Regions from separate parts of the Brevundimonas sp. T2-11 genome, predicted to be linked through region 2. Evidence: predicted binding sites of a transcription regulator. Region 2 holds the regulator's gene; the other holds the start of a gene.
What was found. The regulator LexA, encoded in region 2, represses DNA repair genes until DNA is damaged. The targets are predictions, from matches to a motif close to ATGTTCNCNANNTGTTCT.
Positions count from the first base shown of each region.

Region 1: the regulator LexA is predicted to act here: its motif matches at 5,711-5,728, upstream of dinB (DNA polymerase IV).

Region 1 is NZ_AP027920.1:1,860,748-1,869,618, reverse strand. It holds gene ACZ5XO_RS09290 (cbb3-type cytochrome c oxidase subunit I) at 1-2,196, shown strand, start outside; gene ACZ5XO_RS09285 (hypothetical protein) at 2,193-2,492, shown strand; gene ACZ5XO_RS09280 (putative DNA modification/repair radical SAM protein) at 2,548-3,789, shown strand; gene ACZ5XO_RS09275 (UdgX family uracil-DNA binding protein) at 3,789-5,234, shown strand; gene ACZ5XO_RS09270 (hypothetical protein) at 5,358-5,606, opposite strand; gene dinB (DNA polymerase IV) at 5,749-6,828, shown strand; gene ACZ5XO_RS09260 (alpha-ketoglutarate-dependent dioxygenase AlkB) at 6,858-7,436, shown strand; gene ACZ5XO_RS09255 (DUF6880 family protein) at 7,433-8,629, opposite strand; gene ACZ5XO_RS09250 (DUF4126 domain-containing protein) at 8,638-8,871, opposite strand, start outside.
Region 2 is NZ_AP027920.1:1,685,536-1,694,406, reverse strand. It holds gene gltA (citrate synthase) at 1-42, opposite strand, end outside; gene gltX (glutamate--tRNA ligase) at 108-1,523, opposite strand; gene ACZ5XO_RS08440 (ComEC/Rec2 family competence protein) at 1,720-3,696, shown strand; gene lexA (transcriptional repressor LexA) at 3,677-4,369, opposite strand; gene ACZ5XO_RS08430 (hypothetical protein) at 4,558-5,046, opposite strand; gene trpC (indole-3-glycerol phosphate synthase TrpC) at 5,124-5,921, opposite strand; gene trpD (anthranilate phosphoribosyltransferase) at 5,918-6,955, opposite strand; gene ACZ5XO_RS08415 (anthranilate synthase component II) at 6,960-7,550, opposite strand; gene ACZ5XO_RS08410 (hypothetical protein) at 7,660-7,848, shown strand; gene trpE (anthranilate synthase component I) at 7,845-8,871, opposite strand, start outside.

The DNA of each region.
Region 1 (8,871 bases), 180 kb from region 2:
CTGCCGCAGATGCTCGGCGCGCGCGACCTGCCGTTCCCGCGACTGGGGGCCTATGCCTTCTGGGCCTATCTGATCGGGGGGCTGGCCTTCTTCTGCTCCCTTTTCGTCGGTCTGGCGCCGGACGGCGGCTGGTTCATGTACCCGCCTCTGACCAGCACCACCTATTCGCCGGGGATCAACGCCGACTTCTGGCTGCTGGGCATCGGCTTTATCGAGATATCGGCCATCGCCGGAGCCATAGAGATCATCGTCGGGGTGCTGAAGACGCGCGCGCCCGGCATGACCCTCGACAAGCTGCCGATCTTCGCCTGGGCCATGCTGATCTTCGCCTGCATGATCATCATCGCCTTCCCCTCCATCATTCTGGCGACCCTTCTTCTGGAGCTGGAACGGGCCTTGGGCTGGCCCTTCTTCGATCCGCTCAAGGGCGGCGATCCCCTGCTGTGGCAGCACCTGTTCTGGTTCTTCGGCCACCCGGAGGTCTACATCATCTTCCTTCCGGCGGCGGGAGCCATGTCCACCATCATCCCGGCCATGGCGCGCACGCCGCTGGTCGGACACCCCCTGGTGGTCATGGCCATGCTGGCGACGGGCTTCATCAGCTTCGGCGTCTGGGCCCACCACATGTTCACTACGGGCATGCCGCAGATCAGCATCAATTATTTCAGCGCGGCCTCCATGGCGGTCAGCGTGCCGGCGGGGGTTCAGGTCTTCGCCTGGATCGCGACCATGGCGGCCGGGCGGATGCGCTTCTCGACGCCGGGCCTGTTCGCTGTCGGCGGGATGGTCATATTCGTCATGGGCGGTCTGACCGGGGTCATGGTCGCCATGGTCCCCTTCGACTGGCAGGCCCACGACAGCTATTTCATCGTCGCCCACCTGCATTACGTCCTGATCGGCGGCATGGTCTTCCCCCTGTTCGCCGCCATCTACTACTGGCTGCCGATGTCCAGCGCACGGCCCCTGAGCGAGCGGTGGGGGCGGTGGACCTTCTGGCTGATGTTCGCCGGGCACAACATCACCTTCATGCCCATGCATCTGACGGGCCTGATGGGCATGCCCCGACGGGTCTACACCTATCTGCCGGAACGGGGCTGGGACCTTCCCAACCTCGTCTCGACCACAGGCGCCTTCATGTTCGGTCTGGCGGTCTTGCTGTGGGTCATCGACATGGCGCGCAACTACAGACCCTTTGGACCGCGTGAGGCCGGCGATGTCCATGGCGGTCCCGGCCTGGAATGGCTGCCCAGCGGCTTCTACTCCGTGCGCTCCATCCCGGTGGTGAAGAGCCTCTATCCCCTGTGGGAGCAGAAGGGGCTGGCCCAGGAGGTGGCGGCGGGCCGCTACCTCCTGCCGGGCGCGGCCCGGGGCGAGCGCCAGACCCTGGTCACCAGCCCGCTGAACGCCGAGCCGCAGTATGTGCTGCGCATCCCCAGACCCTCGGCCTGGCATGTGTTCGGCGCGGTCTTCACGGCGGGCTTCTTCCTGATCCTGACCATCCAGGCCTATGCCGCGGCCGTCGTCAGCGGCGTGCTGGCCGTCTACTGCATCATGCGCTGGTGCTGGTTCCTGGACGCCCCCCACGCCCGCAAGACGACCGACATCGGGGCGGCGATCCGCATGCCCAACTACGTCTCGGGTCCCTCGAGCCACGGCTGGTGGGCCATGGTGATCGTGCTGATCGTCGGCGCCATGGTCTGCCTGCTGGCCGCGTTCTCCTATGTCTTCCTGTGGAGCCGGCGACCGGATCTCTGGCAGGCGCCGCCTGCCGTCAGCTCGCTTCTGGCGCCCCTCGGTCTGATGGTCGTGACCGGCCTTTGCGCCGTCGCAGCGCCGCGGGCCGTGCGGATGGCGCGCGACGGGTCGGCTTCGGCCGCCGCCGGCCTGCTGGTGCTGGCCAGCGTGGCGGCGATCGCGGCGTCGATCCTGGAGGCCAGGGCCTGGTGGGCGAGCGGATTGCGGCCGGAGGCTTCCAGCCAGGGCGCTTCGGTTTACGCCCTGCTGAGCTGGGCCGGGACCTTCGCGGCCATCGGCGGTCTGATGGGACTCTATGTCTTGCTGAGGCGCCTGTTCGGCCGTCTTGCGGCTGAACGCCCCTCGACGGTGGACCTGATCAGCCTCTTCCTGGCCTTCACCGCGGCCCAGGCGATCGGCGTCATTCTCCTGGTCCGCCTCTTCCCGGGCGGCGGGACATGAGACGCTGGTCGAGGATGGCCGGCGGCCTGCTGATATGGGCCGTGCACTTCATGGGGGTCTATCTGATTTCCAGCGCCGCCGACGTCTGGTCGTCAAGCGAGGGCGCGGGGGCGCGCTGGATAGGCCTGGCCTTCAGCCTGGGCTGTCTCCTCGCCGTCATCGCCCTGGCGGTCTGGCTCGCCAGGGGGAGAAGCGAGGGGTCCGGCGCCGAGGCCTGGGAAGGGCGCGTAGGGATGACGGGGGCTCTGATGGCCGGGATCGGCGTCTTCTGGCAGACAGCGCCCCTCGTTTTCTGACCAGGGGTTTACGGCCACGCTGTACCTCGACGGAATTGGAACGTATCATGAACATATGGCGCGTATCGATCTTCGACGAAAGCTCTCCATCCTGTCCGACGCGGCCAAGTATGACGCCTCGTGCGCGTCGTCCGGCGCCCCCAAACGCAACTCCCTCGACGGCAAGGGCGTGGGTTCGACCGAGGGCATGGGCATCTGCCACGCCTATACGCCGGACGGCCGCTGCGTCAGCCTGCTGAAGATACTGCTGACCAATTTCTGCATCTATGACTGCGCCTACTGCATCAACCGGTCCTCCTCTAACGTCGAAAGGGCGCGCTTCACGGTCGAGGAGGTGATCGACCTGACCCTGGCCTTCTACAGGCGCAACTATATCGAGGGGCTCTTCCTGTCGTCGGGGGTCATCCGCTCCGGCGACTACACGATGGAGCAGCTGGTCGAGGTCGCGCGCCGCCTGCGCGAGGATCACGACTTTCGCGGCTATATCCATCTCAAGCTCATCCCGGAGGCGGATGAGCGACTGGTGTCCCTGGCCGGGCGCTACGCCGATCGTCTTTCGGCCAATATCGAACTGCCGAGAGACGAGGCCCTGGGGCGTCTGGCGCCTGAGAAGGACGCCCGGCTGATCCGCAGGACCATGGGGCAGGTGCGGCTGCGACTGGAAGCGGCCAGGCCGGAGAAGAGGGACAGGACCCGCCCGCCGGTCTTTGCGCCCGCCGGACAGTCGACCCAGCTGATCATCGGCGCAGACGGCGCGCCCGACACGGAAATCCTCGACCGCAGCGCCTCCCTCTACGGCGGATACGGCCTTCGGCGGGTCTACTACTCCGCCTTCAGTCCGATAGCCGACAGTTCGGATGTCCTGCCGCTGTCGAAGCCGCCGCTGATACGGGAGCACAGGCTCTATCAGGCCGACTGGCTTATGCGTTTCTATGGTTTCAGCGCGCCCGAGATCGGAGAGGGCGCCGTCGACGGGATGCTGGATCTGGCGGTCGATCCCAAGCTGGCCTGGGCGCTGAAGCGGCGCGAAGTCTTTCCTGCGGACGTCAATGCGGCGCCGCGCGAGGCCCTGCTGCGGGTTCCCGGCCTGGGCGTGAAGGCTGTCGACCGGATCCTGTCCGTCCGGCGTTATCGGACCTTGAGGCTGGAAGACGTGGCCCGGCTGACGCGCTCGATCGACAAGGTTCGGCCGTGGATCGTCGCCCTCGACTGGACGCCGGGCGGATTGACCTACGCCGCCGACCTGCGAGCCCGCCTGGCGCCGCGTCGGGCGCCGGAGCAGCTGAGCCTCTTCTGATGCATACGGTTGTCCTGGCCAGTGAGACCGATCTGGAAGGATGGAAGGCCGCGGCGCGCGGCCTGAGACGGGCGGGCGTCGAACCCGCGCGGGCGCGTTTCGCAATGGCGGAGGAGCGACAGGACGGGCTGTTCGGTCCCGAGGAAAAGCCGGGGGCGCCTGACGGGGAAGGCGGCTTCTGCGTGCCTCGCGCCTTCCTCGACACGGTCGGAGACCTGATCCTGCATCGGGCCCCGGATCGCTTCGATCTGATGTACCGCCTGCTGTGGCGGTTGCGGGACGAGCCGGATCTGATGCGGGCGGCCTGCGACCCTGATGTCGCGGCGGCGGCGGAGCGCGTGAAGACCGTGCGCAGGGCCGCCCACAAGATGAAGGCCTTTGTCCGCTTTCGCGAAACAAGGGATGAGGAAGGCGAGCATTGGGTCGCCTGGTTCGAGCCCGCGCACCGCGTCCTGGAAAAGACCGCACCCTTCTTCGCCCGGCGGTTCAGCACCATGCGCTGGTCCATCCTGACGCCGGACGGCACGGCGCGCTGGGACGGGCGGAGTCTTGGCTTCGGGCCGCCCGCACGTCAGGATCAGGCGCCGCGGGCGGACGAGGTCGAGGATTTCTGGCGCGCCTACTACGCCTCGACCTTCAACCCGGCCCGTCTGCGGACGCGCATGATGCAGTCGGAGATGCCGAAGCGTTACTGGAAGAATCTGCCGGAAGCCTCGCTCATCGCGGAACTCGTGGCGTCGGCCTCGGTTCGAACCGAGGCCATGGTGTCCGAACCCGCGCCCCGTCCCAATGAGAAGTTTCAGAGGCTGCGCGCCCGCCCTGTCGACAGGGCGGCGACCGACGAGATGAGACCGGACCATCTCGCGGAATTGCAGAGGGGCGTGCAGGGCTGTCGTCGCTGCCCGCTGTGGCGCGACGCCACCCAGGCGGTGTGCGGCGAGGGACCGGCGCGCGCGCGCTTGATGATCGTCGGCGAGCAGCCGGGGGATCAGGAGGATCTCGCCGGGCGCCCGTTCGTCGGTCCGGCGGGCCGCCTGCTGGACGAGGGTCTTGCACAAGCCGGTCTGGATCGCGCCGAAGCCTACCTGACCAACGCCGTCAAACATTTCAAGCACGAGCCGCGCGGCAAGCGACGGCTCCACAGGACGCCTGACGCAGGGGAGGTCCAGGCCTGTCGCTGGTGGCTGGACCATGAACTCAGGCTGGTGAGACCGCGTCTGATCCTGGCGCTCGGCGCGACCGCCGGCGCGGCCCTGCTGGGCCGAAAGCCGGCGATCCAGTCGGAACGGGGAAGGGTCGTTGAAAGCCGGGAGGGCGACCGGGTCCTGCTCACCGTCCATCCGGCCTATCTCCTGCGCCTGCCGGACGCCGAGGCGCGCCGACGGGAGCGCCTGGCCTTCCTGGAGGACCTGCAGGTCGCGAAGAGGGCGATCGACGCCGTTTGAGACGCGGTCCAGGGGCCGGAAGGGCCGGGGAGCTGCGCCTCCCGTTTCCCGGCCGGCCCTTCTGAACCCGGCCTTTTCCAGGCCGGCGGGGCCGGGGCCTCGCCTTGATCAAGGCGGCCGGCTTCAGGCGGCCGCCTTCCTGTCCGCGGGCGCTGGGGGCAGGAGCGGTTCGGGCGGAAAGCCGAGGTCGGGATTGCTTCGAACCTCGACCAGGCGTTCGCCGTGGTAGAGGCAGGCGGTCGAGAAGCCGATCCATTCGCTCATGACCCCGTCCAGCGCCTTGCGGGCCGACTGATCGTCTGAAGCCGGCAGGACCTGGATTTCGCGAGCCGGAACGCCTGGCATGTTGATGATGCAATAGTATGAAATCACGCACTTTACCCTGATATTGGCGCATCAAACGGCCCTTGGCGCGGCGAGTTCCCTTGAGCCGGATTTCGGGCGCGCCTTTCGCCGAGCCTGGCGGCGTAAAGCAGATGTTCCGTTTTTGTTCCAGTCTTGCTAGGTGTCCTTGATGGACGTCGCCCAGCCTCGCAAGATCATCCACGTGGACATGGACGCCTTCTTCGCCTCGGTGGAGCAGAGGGATGATCCCGGCCTGCGCGGGCGGCCCGTGGCCGTGGGGCACGCCGCCGCGCGCGGCGTGGTCGCAGCCGCCAGCTATGAGGCGCGGCGCTTTGGAGTGCGTTCGGCCATGCCCTCGAGCACGGCCTTGCGCAAATGTCCCGACCTGGTCTTCACGCCGCCGCGCTTCGAAGTCTATCGCGCCGTGTCGGCCCAGATCCACGCCATATTCGCCGACTACACCGCCCTGGTGGAGCCCCTGTCCCTGGATGAGGCCTATCTCGACGTCACGGCCAATGCGAGGGGGCTGCCCACGGCGACCGCCACGGCGGCGGAGATACGGGCGCGGATTCTGGAAGCGACGGGCCTGACGGCCTCCGCGGGCGTTTCCTACAACAAGTTTCTCGCCAAGCTGGCCTCTGATCAGCGCAAGCCCGATGGTCAGTTCGTCGTGCCGCCCGGCCGCGGAGAAGCCTTTGTCGCGGCCCTGCCGGTGAAGCGTTTTCACGGCGTCGGACCGGTCACGGCCGAGAGGATGAATCGGTTGGGCATCGAGACCGGAGAGGATCTGAGGCGGCAGTCGCTCGCCTTCCTCCAGCAGCACTTCGGCAAGTCCGGCGCCTGGTACTATGCGATGGCGCGAGGGCGGGACGAGAGACCGGTCAATCCGGATCGGGAGCGCAAATCCAGCGGATCGGAAACCACCTTCGCCAGCGACATGGTCGAACCCGCCGCCATTGAAGCAGGCGTGGACGCCATGGCCGACGAGGTCTGGGCCTGGTGCATGAAGGCCGGCGCCCTCGGCCGCACCGTGACGGTCAAGGTCAAATGGGCCGACTTCCGCCAATCCACCCGAAGCCGCTCCTTTGTCGAACCCGTCGCTTCCCGGGCGCGATTGCGGGACGTGGCGCGTCTGCTGGTCCGGTCTCTCTATCCGCCGACGATCGGGGTGCGCCTGGTCGGGGTGACGCTTTCCAACCTCGAGAAGGCGAGGCCGGGCGCCGGTCCAGGCGAACTGGCGCTGTCGTGACCATGGTCCAGGGGGACCTCTTCGGTCATATGCCCGAGCCGGCTGGTCCCGCCGGTTTCGACTACAGGGCCGACATCCTGTCGACGGCCGAGCAGTCGATCGCGGTCGAGCAGCTGCAGCGGCTGGGTTTCAGACCCTATGAACACGGGGGCTATCAGGGTTTCCGGCATATCGCCGCCTTCGGGCGCCGCCATGACCTGGCGCAGGGGCGGATGGGGGCGACGGATCCCTGGCCTGACTTCATGCTCGATCTTCTGCGGCGGATCGCCCGAAGGGTCGGGGCGGATGAAGGCGTCTTCGTCCAGGCGCTCGTCAACCGGTACGCGCCAGGCGCCGGCATAGGCTGGCACAGGGACCGGCCCGTCTACGGCGAGATTCTCGGCGTCTCCTTCCTTGCGCCCTGCCTCATGCGCCTGCGCCGCAGGGAAGAGGCTGGATGGCGAAGGGACGCCGTCCTGCTGGATCCGGGCTCGGTCTATCGGCTCTCGGGCGAGGCGCGCCGGGATTGGGAGCATTCCATCTCGCCCATGACGGCGCTGCGCTATTCCATCACCTTCCGGACGCTTGCGTCGCCGACGGCGTCGGTCTCGGCCCAGGACCTCCTCTAGCCTGCAAGCCTGTCGGCGGCTTCTGGAAAGCGTTGGGACAGGCGGGCCGCCCAGTCCGCCGAGGCCGGCCCGGCCTGTCGCGCCTCGCGGGGGCGGGCCAGGACCATGGCCGCCGCCTCCCGATGAGCCGGCCAATCCATCAGGAACTGGAGGGCCGCCCTGAAATCGGCATGGGTCGAGGCATGGGCGAAGGCCCGGTCCAGGGCCTCGACGTCATCGAAGTCGGGCAGTCGGGCGAGATAGTCGCGCAGAACCGGGACCGAAAGATCGCGTTCGAACAGGCGCCAGCGCAGGTCCTGGGCCTCCTGGCGGCTTCCCTCGGCTTCCAGCAGGTCGATGGAGGCGGCCTCCCAGGCCGGGGTGAGGCGGGGCGGGCCGTCCGAGGGGGCGCGACCGAAGGTCCAGCGGCGGTTGAGCGGCGAAGGGGCGAGGGCGGCTTCCAGGGCCGCGCGAGCCTCGACGACCCGGCCCGCGCGCAGGAGGCGGCGCGCGATGTCGGCGGCGACGTCAGGGGCGCCCGCCTGCTCGGGCGTGACGAGGGAGAGCCAGAGGTCCAGGTCCTGCGCCCGGTCGGCCAGGCGGCGCACGAGATTGCGGCCCGCCGGGCTCTTTCTGACGACGGCGGGCAGACGGTCGAGAAGACGTCGCGCCGTGCCGGGCGTGAGCGCTTCTCCCGCGGCCGCGATCCAGCGGCTGTAGTCCTGGGGGCGCCGGCCGAGGGCGTCGATCAGATCGCGCAGGGCCATGTCGTCTGCGGCCTCGGCCAGGGCGAAGAGATCGGGCGCGGCCTGTTCAAAAACGACGGGGAGTTCGCCCTTGACGTCCTTCACCCGGACGTTCAGGCCCGGGTGAAGATCGAACCAGCGGATGAGGACGCCCAGGGCCCGGGCGGCGTCCTGGGGGGCCAGGCGTGCGGTGATCATGAGCCGATGGGCGTCGAGATCCTCGATCAGTTCGCCGCGCTTGCGCCAGGAGACGCGGGTTCGCGCAGCGGCGAGAGCGGTGATGCGCTTGTCGATCTCCAGGGCCAGGGCCTCGGGTCCGACCCCGGCGGCGAGCTCCAGCCGGAGACGGCGCTTGAGATTGGCGTTCCCGGCGCCGGCCTCGATCAGCAGCTCGGCCAGACGCGGCGCGCCGAGATGGACCAGATTGGCGGCGGAGAGCCGGCGGGTGAAGCGGGGTTGTCGCGCCATGAAGTCCTTTATCCGGGCGAGGGCGCCCGCCGGCGGCCCCATAGCATGGATGAGGGCGGTTCGGTCGGGCGTCCGGGGCGTCCTGAACGGCGCCGCTCCGGGGCCCTTGCGGCCGAGGCCGTGATCAGGGCGGTCGCGGCCAGGGTCAGGACGTCTTCGACCAACCCGCTTCGCCTCTGACCGTATCGGCGCATGGCGCGTTTGCGAAGGGCCAGGCCGGCATAGCCCCCGACGACCGCGCC
Region 2 (8,871 bases):
GGTGAAGGTCGCCGTGCCGGCGGGTTTCGCTTGTTCAGTCATCTAGGCCCCTTATTTTTCTTCGGGCCGGGCGCGGGGAGGCGTCCAGCCTGCGTGGTTATGGGTGTTCACTTAGTCTGTTGCAGCGCATCATCCAAGCGCCCCAGACCTTCGTCGCGTCCCAGGGCGGCGAGAATTCTCGCAATGTCAGGCGACACGGCGCCACCGGTCAGGGCGCCGCGCATGGAAGGTCCAATTTTTCCGAAGCCTACGCCTTCTTCCTCGGCGAACGCCTTAAGCTCGGCTTCGAGGGCGAAAACGTCCCAGCTCTGGAAAAGACGGAGCCGTTCACGGAGTCGTGAAATTCTTTCACCGCCTTCACCGCTCAGCAGACCGCGGGTTTTCTCGTCCAGAGTGAGCGGGCGCGCCTTCAGCACGAACTCGGTCTGGGTGGCCAACTCCAGGATGGTCTTGGCGCGGTCCTTGACGAAGGGCATGGCGCGCAACAGGCGGGCCTCGTCGTCGGGTTGCAGGGCGCGACCGGCGGTAAGGTGGGCGTCCAGGGTCAGCTTGGCCAGCCGGTCGTCCTCGGCCAGACGGATCCAGTGGGCGTTGACGTGGGCCAGCTTGTCGAAGTCGAGGCGGGCGGGCGCCTTGCCGATTCCGGGCAGGTCGAACCACGCGATGGCCTGTTCGTCGCTGAACAGCTCATGGTCGCCGTGAGCCCAGCCCAGGCGCGCCAGATAGTTGCGCATGGCCTCGGGCAGATAGCCCATCTCGGCATATTCATGCACCGCCTGGGCGCCGTGACGCTTCGACAGCTTGGCGCCGTCCGGGCCGTGGATCAGCGGGATGTGGGCGAAGGTCGGCCGGGTCCAGCCCAGGGCGTCGTAGATCAGGCTCTGGCGGGCGGCGTTGTTCAGGTGGTCGTCGCCGCGAATGACGTGGGTCACGCCCATGTCGTGGTCGTCCACGACCACGGCGAGGTTGTAGGTCGGGGCTCCGTCGGAGCGGACGATGACCAGATCATCCAGGGACGAGGATTCCCAGCGCACGCTGCCTTGCACTGCGTCATCGACGGTCACCGCCTGATCCAGCGGACGACGGAAACGGATGGTGGACGGCTTGGCCAGGTCGTCGACGCTCGGTTCGCGATCGCGCCAGGGCGAGACGAAGTCGCGACCCTCGGCCTTGGCTTGATCGCGCAGGGCGTTGGTTTCGTCAGCGGTCAGGAAGTCGCGATAGGCGTGGCCCGAGGCCAGCAGTTGCTCGGCCACCTCGCGGTGGCGGTCGGCGCGGGCGAACTGGAAGACGGGCTCCTCGTCGCCGAAGAGCTCCAGCCAGGACAGGCCGTCGAAGATGGCCTTGACGGCGTCGTCGGTCGAACGCTCGCGGTCGGTGTCCTCGACGCGGATCAGGAACTTGCCGCCCCGGCTCCGGGCGTAGAGCCAATTGAATAACGCGGTTCTCGCCCCGCCGATATGCAGGTAGCCTGTAGGCGAGGGGGCGAAGCGGGTGACGACAGTCGAGGAGGGGGAGGTCATTCAGGAAGGGTCCGTTGCGGAGGCCCTTATACGCCCGCGCGCGCCAAAGCGAAGCCTTGCCTTAAGGGTTCTTGAGGGGGCGCGCGCCGAGGTTGCGGACCAGGTGGATCGCTGGAGGCTGTGGACGCCGGTCTTTCTCGGCGGTGGATGCGCGATCTATTTCACCTTGAAGAGCGAACCGGCGGGGTGGCCGTTGATGCTTGCGGCCGTGCTGAGCAGCGCGGCGTGGCTGATGGCGCGGCGGTTCGGCCTGGCGCGGCGCTGGACCCTGCTGCTTTTGATGCTGACCTGCCTGTGCGGCGGGGCGGCGGTCGCCAAGCTGCGGACCGAGGCGGTCAGCGGGCCGATCGCGCCAGCCCTGGCAGAGCCGACCGTGGTCGAGGCCTGGGTCATGGATGTCGACAGCCCCGGCGAGCGCGGGGCGCGAATCGTCGTGGCGCCGGTGCGGATCAGGGGGCTGACGCCCGAGGCCACGCCGGTGCGGCTGCGGGCCACGGTGCGGGGCGAGCCCCCGGCGCCGGGGACGGCGGTGCGGCTCTATGGCATTCTGAACCCGCCGCCGGCGCCGGCCAGTCCGGGGGCCTATGATTTCGGTCGCAACGCTTTCTTTCAGGGCATGGGCGGGACTCTGTTCGCGCTCGGCGAAACGCGACCGACGGTCCTGCCTGAGCCGCCGTGGCGGGTGCGTATGGCGATGAAGATCAATGCGGCGCGCTATGCTCTGGCGCAGCGGATCGTGGCGCGGCTGGGTGAGCGCACCGGCGGGATCGCCGCCGCCATGACCACGGGGCACGAGACCTGGATCGGGCTCGAGGATCTGGACGCCATGCGCGATTCCGGGCTGGCGCACATCCTGTCGATCTCGGGCCTTCACATGGCCATTGTCGGGGGCTTCGTCTTCTTCGCTGTGAGGTTGGGCGTTGCGGCCTGGCCGTGGCTGGCGCTGAGGGTGTCGGGCAAGAAGGTGGCGGCGGTCGCGGGCCTGATCGCGGTCGGGACCTATCTGGCGGTGTCGGGGGCGCCGCCGCCGGCCGAGCGGGCGGCGATCACCGCCTCCATCGCCTTCGTCGCTATCCTGCTGGATCGTCAGGCGGTGACCATGCACGCCCTGGCGGTGGCGGCCTTCGTCGTCCTGTTGTTGCAGCCCGAGGCCATCGTCACACCGGGGTTCCAGATGTCGTTCGCGGCGACGGCGGCCCTGGTCGCTCTGGTCGAGGTCTGGCCGCGCCGGATCAAGGAGATTTCCGCGCCCTGGCCCATCGTGGCGGCGCAGCGGCTGGGCAGTTGGCTGCTGGTCGCCTGCACCGCCAGTCTGGTGGCCGGCATGGCGACGGGTCCGTTCGCCATGCAGCATTTCAACCGCACCGCCATCTATGGGCTGGTGGCCAATCTGGGAACGGCGCCGATCGCGGACTTCATCCTGATGCCGGCCCTGGCGCTGGGCGCGGCGCTGGAGCCTTTGGGATTGGGCGCGCCCTTCCTGTGGCTGGCGGGCAAGGGCGTCGATCTGATGCTGGCCATCGGTCACTGGACGGCGGGCCTGCCGGGGGCGGTCCAGACCATCGCCAGCGCACCGGCGGCGGCCCTGCCGATCGCCTTCCTCGGCATCCTGTTCATCTGCCTGTGGCGCGGGCGGTTGAGGTGGCTGGGCCTGCCCTTGGCGGCGGCGGTGCTGATCTGGCCGCGACCGGCGGCGCCTGATCTGTGGATCGGCGACGGCGGGACCAATGCGGCTTGGCGTCAGGCAGAGGCGGCTGTCGTGGTGCGGCCCGGCGTAAGGCAGTTCGCGGCGGACCTGTGGTCGCGACGGCGTGGGCTGGAACTGACGCCGAGACCGGAAGAAGGCTGGTCCTGCAAGCGATCCTTCTGCGCGCCGGAAACCAGCAAGGCCGGGCCGGTCGCCCTGTGGTGGGGCAAGAAGCCGCCTTCGGTCGAGCAGTTGGACGCGATGTGCCGCTCGTCGCAGGTCGTCAGTAGTCGCGCCGAGCTGTTGAGCTTGCCGGCGTCATGCGCCGAAAGGCTGGTGCTGGACGGCGTAGACTATGGGCGCGGCGGCTCGGTCGAGCTGTGGCGCGTCGGTGCGGGCTGGAAGGCGGTGTGGGCGGCGGACGTCAGGGGGCAGAGGCCCTGGACCCGACAGGCCGATCCCGACTTCAGTGATAGCGGCGGATAAGGCCGACCAGCTTGCCCTGAACCGCGACCTGATCCGAGCCGTAGATCTTGGTTTCGTAGTTGCGGTTGGCGGGCTCCAGCGCGATGGAGGCGCCCTTCTTGCGCAGGCGCTTCAGCGTGGCCTGTTCGCCCTCGACCAGGGCCACCACGATCTCGCCGGACGAGGCGTCAGCGGTCGATTTGATGATGACCATGTCGCCGTTGAGGATGCCCGCCTCGATCATCGAGTCGCCCTCGATCTCGAGCAGATAGTGTTCGCCCGCGCCCAGCATGGTTTCGGGCACCGGATAGCGGGCGGTTTCATGCTCGATGGCGTCGATGGGCGTGCCAGCCGCGATCTTGCCCATCAGGGCCAGTTCGCGCGTGTCGTTGGCCGGTTCGGCCGCCTTGGGGCGACCGCCGCCCTCGATCACGCCGGGCTTGAAGCCCGCATGGCCGCGCGGCGCGCCCGCCGTGGCCTGTTCCGGCAGCTTGACGACCTCCAGCGCGCGGGCGCGGTGGGCCAGGCGGCGGATGAAGCCGCGCTCCTCCAGCGCCGTGATCAGGCGGTGGATGCCCGACTTGGACGCCAGATCCAGCGCCTCCTTCATCTCGTCGAAGGAGGGCGAGACGCCCGTTTCCTGAATCCGTTCGTGAATGAACATCAGGAGTTCGTGCTGCTTCTTGGTGAGCATGGGCGCAGGGCTTCCAGAACAAGGCGTGAACCGTTGTCGATGTTCTGTAAGTGTTCTTGCTGAATGTCAACTCGACGGGTTTCGGGGGACGTTGTCGTCAAACCCAATGACAGCAGGATTTCCATCGGCAGGGAGGTTTGCCACTCAAAGCAGTCCCTCGGGATGTCGTCTAAGGGTGGGAAGCGGACCTAGAGCGCATCGTATCGCCAAGGCGTCGCGCCGGATTGGTCTCGGACTCCGAACGCGATCAGACGCCCATCACGAAAAGTCGCGAAATCGCCTGCAACGCCGCCGGGCGCGTCGGATACAATGACAGTCTCAGCATCGAGCCGACGGACATAGCCACCCGCCGCTAGGCGGGTCTCGGCGGGCTCTTGTTCAGCCGTTTTGCAAATGGTGATGAGCTTGGACCAGTGGCATTGAAACGTTCCTGCATCCTCGAAAGTCATTGGTTCGACTAAAACAGTGTGTCCCGGTTCAGGGGGGCCATCGAAGGTAAGGCTGGTGTCGTGAGCGGAGAGCGGTTGCTCCAGGGTCACGGTAGCGATGATCTGCCCTTTTCCATCTCGGGCGACAAACCGTTGCTGTTCGGTCGTGTGCTCGTCGAAGCACCCGCCGCCCAAGACCAGCGTTGCACCGACAAGAATCCTAACGGCCGGCAAATCGAACATCGTCATCTAGATATATGAGCGGACGCAGTGGATGTCCGCAACGGTTCGACTGCGGACATTTCCTGCCAAGCCGATATCCGACACTAGCTCAGTGACAGCAGGGTCCTCGTCGCCGCCTCCACATCCTCCTGACGCATCAGGCTTTCGCCGACGAGGATGGCCTGGGCGTGGGCGTCGGCGACGCGGGCGACGTCGTCGGGCGTGAAGATGCCGCTTTCGGCCACCAGCAGGGCTTTCACGGGGCTGAGCATGGACAGGCGCTCGGTGGCGTCGAGGTCGACCTCGAAGGTGCGGAGGGATCGGTTGTTGATGCCGACCAGGTCGCCGTCCAGCTTGCAGGCGCGGGCCATTTCGGCCTCGTCATGGGTCTCGATAAGGGCGTCCATGCCGAATCGTTCGGCCTCGGCCAGCAGGTCGGCGGCCAGGGCGTCGTCGACCATGGCCAGGATGATGAGGATGCAGTCTGCGCCCAGGGCGCGGCTCTCGGCCACCTGCCAGGGATCGACCAGGAAGTCCTTGCGCAGGCAGGGCAGGGCGACCGCGTCGCGGGCGGCGGCCAGGAAGGCGTCGTCGCCCTGGAAGCTGGGGCCATCGGTCAGGACGGACAGGCAGGTCGCGCCGCCGCGCTCATAGGCTTTCGCGAGGGCGGGCGGGTCGAAGTCGGCGCGGATCAGGCCCTTGGACGGGCTGGCCTTCTTGATCTCGGCGATCAGGGCGGGGCGGCCGGTTTCCTCGGCCACGCGTTCCAGTGCGGAGCGGAAGCCGCGCGGGGCCGACGCCTGGCCGGCGAGGGCCTCGACGGCGGACTGAGAGGTCGCAAGCTTGCGGGCGGCCACGTCTTCGCGCTTGTAGGCGGCGATCTTCGCCAGAACGTCGGTCATGCGGCCTCGTCAGGATCGATAGGGGTGTTGGTGACGCGCACCAGGGTTTCCAGCGCGGCGGCGGCGCGACCGTCGTCGATGACGGCGGCGGCCAGTTCGGCCCCTTCACGCAGGCCGGCGGCGCGGTCGGCCACGACGAGGGCAGCGGCGGCGTTCAGCACGACGATATCGCGATAGGGGCCACGCTCGCCCGCCAGCAGGGCCTTCAGCGCCGCCGCGTTATGCTCGGCGTCGCCGCCGCGCAGATCGTCCAGCGTCGCCAGCGGCAGGCCGGCGTCAGCGGGGGTGACGGTGAAGCGGCGGACAACGCCGTCCTTCCACTCGGCCACCTCGGTCGGGCCTGTGGTGGTCATCTCGTCCAGACCCTGACCGTGGACGGTCCAGGCGCGGCGCGCGCCGAGGCGGCCCAGCACCTCGACCAGGGGCTCCAGCAGGGTTGGATCATAGACGCCCATGACCTGACGATTTGCATGAGCCGGATTACAAAGCGGCCCCAGGAGGTTGAAAACCGTGCGGAAACCGATCTCGGCCCGGACTGGCCCGACGTGACGCATGGCCCCGTGATAGGTGGGGGCGAACAGGAAGGCGATGCCAGCCTGATCCAGGGCGCGGGCCTGTTGCGGGATGGTGGCGTCCAGGTTGACGCCCAGGGCGGCCAGGACGTCGGACGAGCCGGACTTTGAGCTGATGGCGCGGTTGCCGTGCTTGGCGACCTTGAGCCCCGCGCCCGCCAGAACGAAGGCTGCGGCGGTCGAGACGTTATAGGTGTGCTGGCCATCGCCGCCGGTGCCGCAGGTGTCGATCACATCGTCAAACGGATGATCCAGCGACAGGGCGGCCTCGCGCATGGCGGTGGCGAAGGCGACGATCTCGTCCACCGTCTCGCCTCGGATGCGCAGGGCGGTGACGGCGGCGGCGACCTGCGACGGGGTCGGCTCGCCCCGCAGACAGGCCGAGAAGAAGGCATGGGCTTCGTCCGGGGTCAGGACATGCCCGTCCACCAGCTTGCCCAGCAGAGGCTTGAAACCGTCCATAGCCTCAGACCGTCGCCAGTCGCTTGACGCCCGCCAGATCGAGGAAGTTGGCGATCATGTCGTGGCCGTGCTCGGTGGCGATGGATTCCGGGTGGAACTGAACGCCGTGGATCGGCCGGATGCGGTGGGCCAGCCCCATGATCTCGCCGTCAGCGGTCCAGGCGGTGACTTCCAGCTCGTCCGGCAGGGTCTCGCGGCGCACGGCCAGCGAGTGATAGCGGGTGGCGGTGAAGGGCGAGGGCAGGCCCTTGAACAGGCTGCGGCCCTCATGCTCGATCGGCGAGGTCTTGCCGTGCATCAGGGTCTTGGCGCGGATCACGTCGCCGCCGAACGCCTGGCCGATGGCCTGATGGCCCAGGCAGACGCCGAAGATCGGCATGTCCAGCGGCGCGGTTTTCAGGATAGGCAGGCAGATGCCGGCCTGATCGGGATCGCAGGGACCGGGCGACAGCAGCACGGCCTCGGGCTTCAGCGCCCAGGCTTCTTCCACCGTCAGGTCGTCGTTGCGGACGACATGCGTCTGGGCGCCCAGCTCCGCGAGGTAGTGGACGAGGTTGTAGGTAAAGCTGTCGTAGTTATCGACGACGAGGATCATGGCAGGGTTCTTAGGACGGGAGGGACGACGCGCCAAGCGAAGGCGGACTGAAAGCGGACGTTAAGCTGTCCGCGCGATACAGGAGCATCGCCATCGGAAGAAATCCGTCTTGACCCGCTTAGAAGCCATCCGCGACGCCCAGGCCCTGCTCGACGAGCCGACCACAGAAAAACCCAAGCCGCTGCGCCTGCTGGCGGCGGCGGCCTTCGCCGCGACGGCGGCGGTGTTGCTGGCGGGGACCATGGTCGTGGGCCCCGGCGTGTCGTTCGACCAGGGTTCCACGGTTTCCAATCCTTAGACTGAGCCGTTCGCGCCCTGGCCGCGAGTGGTCGCGGTGAATCGCCACGCGTCCTCGGCCGCCTTCATCGGGGCGCGGGCCTTGGCCAGGGTCTCAGCGTATTCGGCGGCGGGATCGCTGTCGGCGACGACGCCCGCGCCAGCCTGAACGAAGATCTTGTCCTGGGCGAACATGGCGGTGCGCAGGACGATGCAGATGTCCGCCTCGCCATTGGCCGAGATATAGCCCACGCCGCCGCCGTAGCCGACGCCGCGTTTCTCGGTCTCCAGTTCGTCAATGATCTCCATGGCCCGCACCTTGGGCGCGCCGGACAGGGTGCCGGCGGGCAGGGCGGCCAGAAGCGTGTCCACCGCGTCCAGCCTGGGATCAGCCGCGCCGTTGACGTTGGAGACGATGTGCATGACCTGGCTGTAGCGCTCGACGACGAAGCTCTCGGTCACCTCGACCGAGCCGGGCGATGAGACGCGACCCACGTCGTTGCGGCCCAGGTCCAGCAGCATCAGGTGCTCGGCCCGTTCCTTGGGATCGGCCAGAAGTTCGACCTCCAGCGCCTTGTCCAGTTCCGGCGTGGCGCCGCGCGGGCGGGTGCCGGCCAACGGACGGATGGTCACGCGGCCGTCCTTCAGCCGGACCAGGATTTCCGGGCTGGACCCGGCCAGCTGGAAGTCCACGTAGTCGAGGAAGAAGAGATAGGGCGACGGGTTGCCGCGACGCAGCGACCGATAGAAGGCGAACGGGTCCTGGCTCCAGGGCGCAGAGAAGCGGTGGGCCAGCACGACCTGGAAGATGTCGCCCGCGGTGATGTAGTCCTTGGCCCTGGCCACCATGGCGTCGAACCCGGCGGCGTCGACCGGCGAGTGGAAGTCGGGGGCGGGAATCGGCTGGGCTTCACGCTGGATCGGCAGGGGACCGCGCAGGCGGTCCTCGAAGTCGTCCAGGCGTCCGATGGCGGCATCGAAGGCCGTGTCCGCATCTGCGCCGCTGTCGGGATAGGCGGCGGCGATCAGGACGATCTCGTGCTTC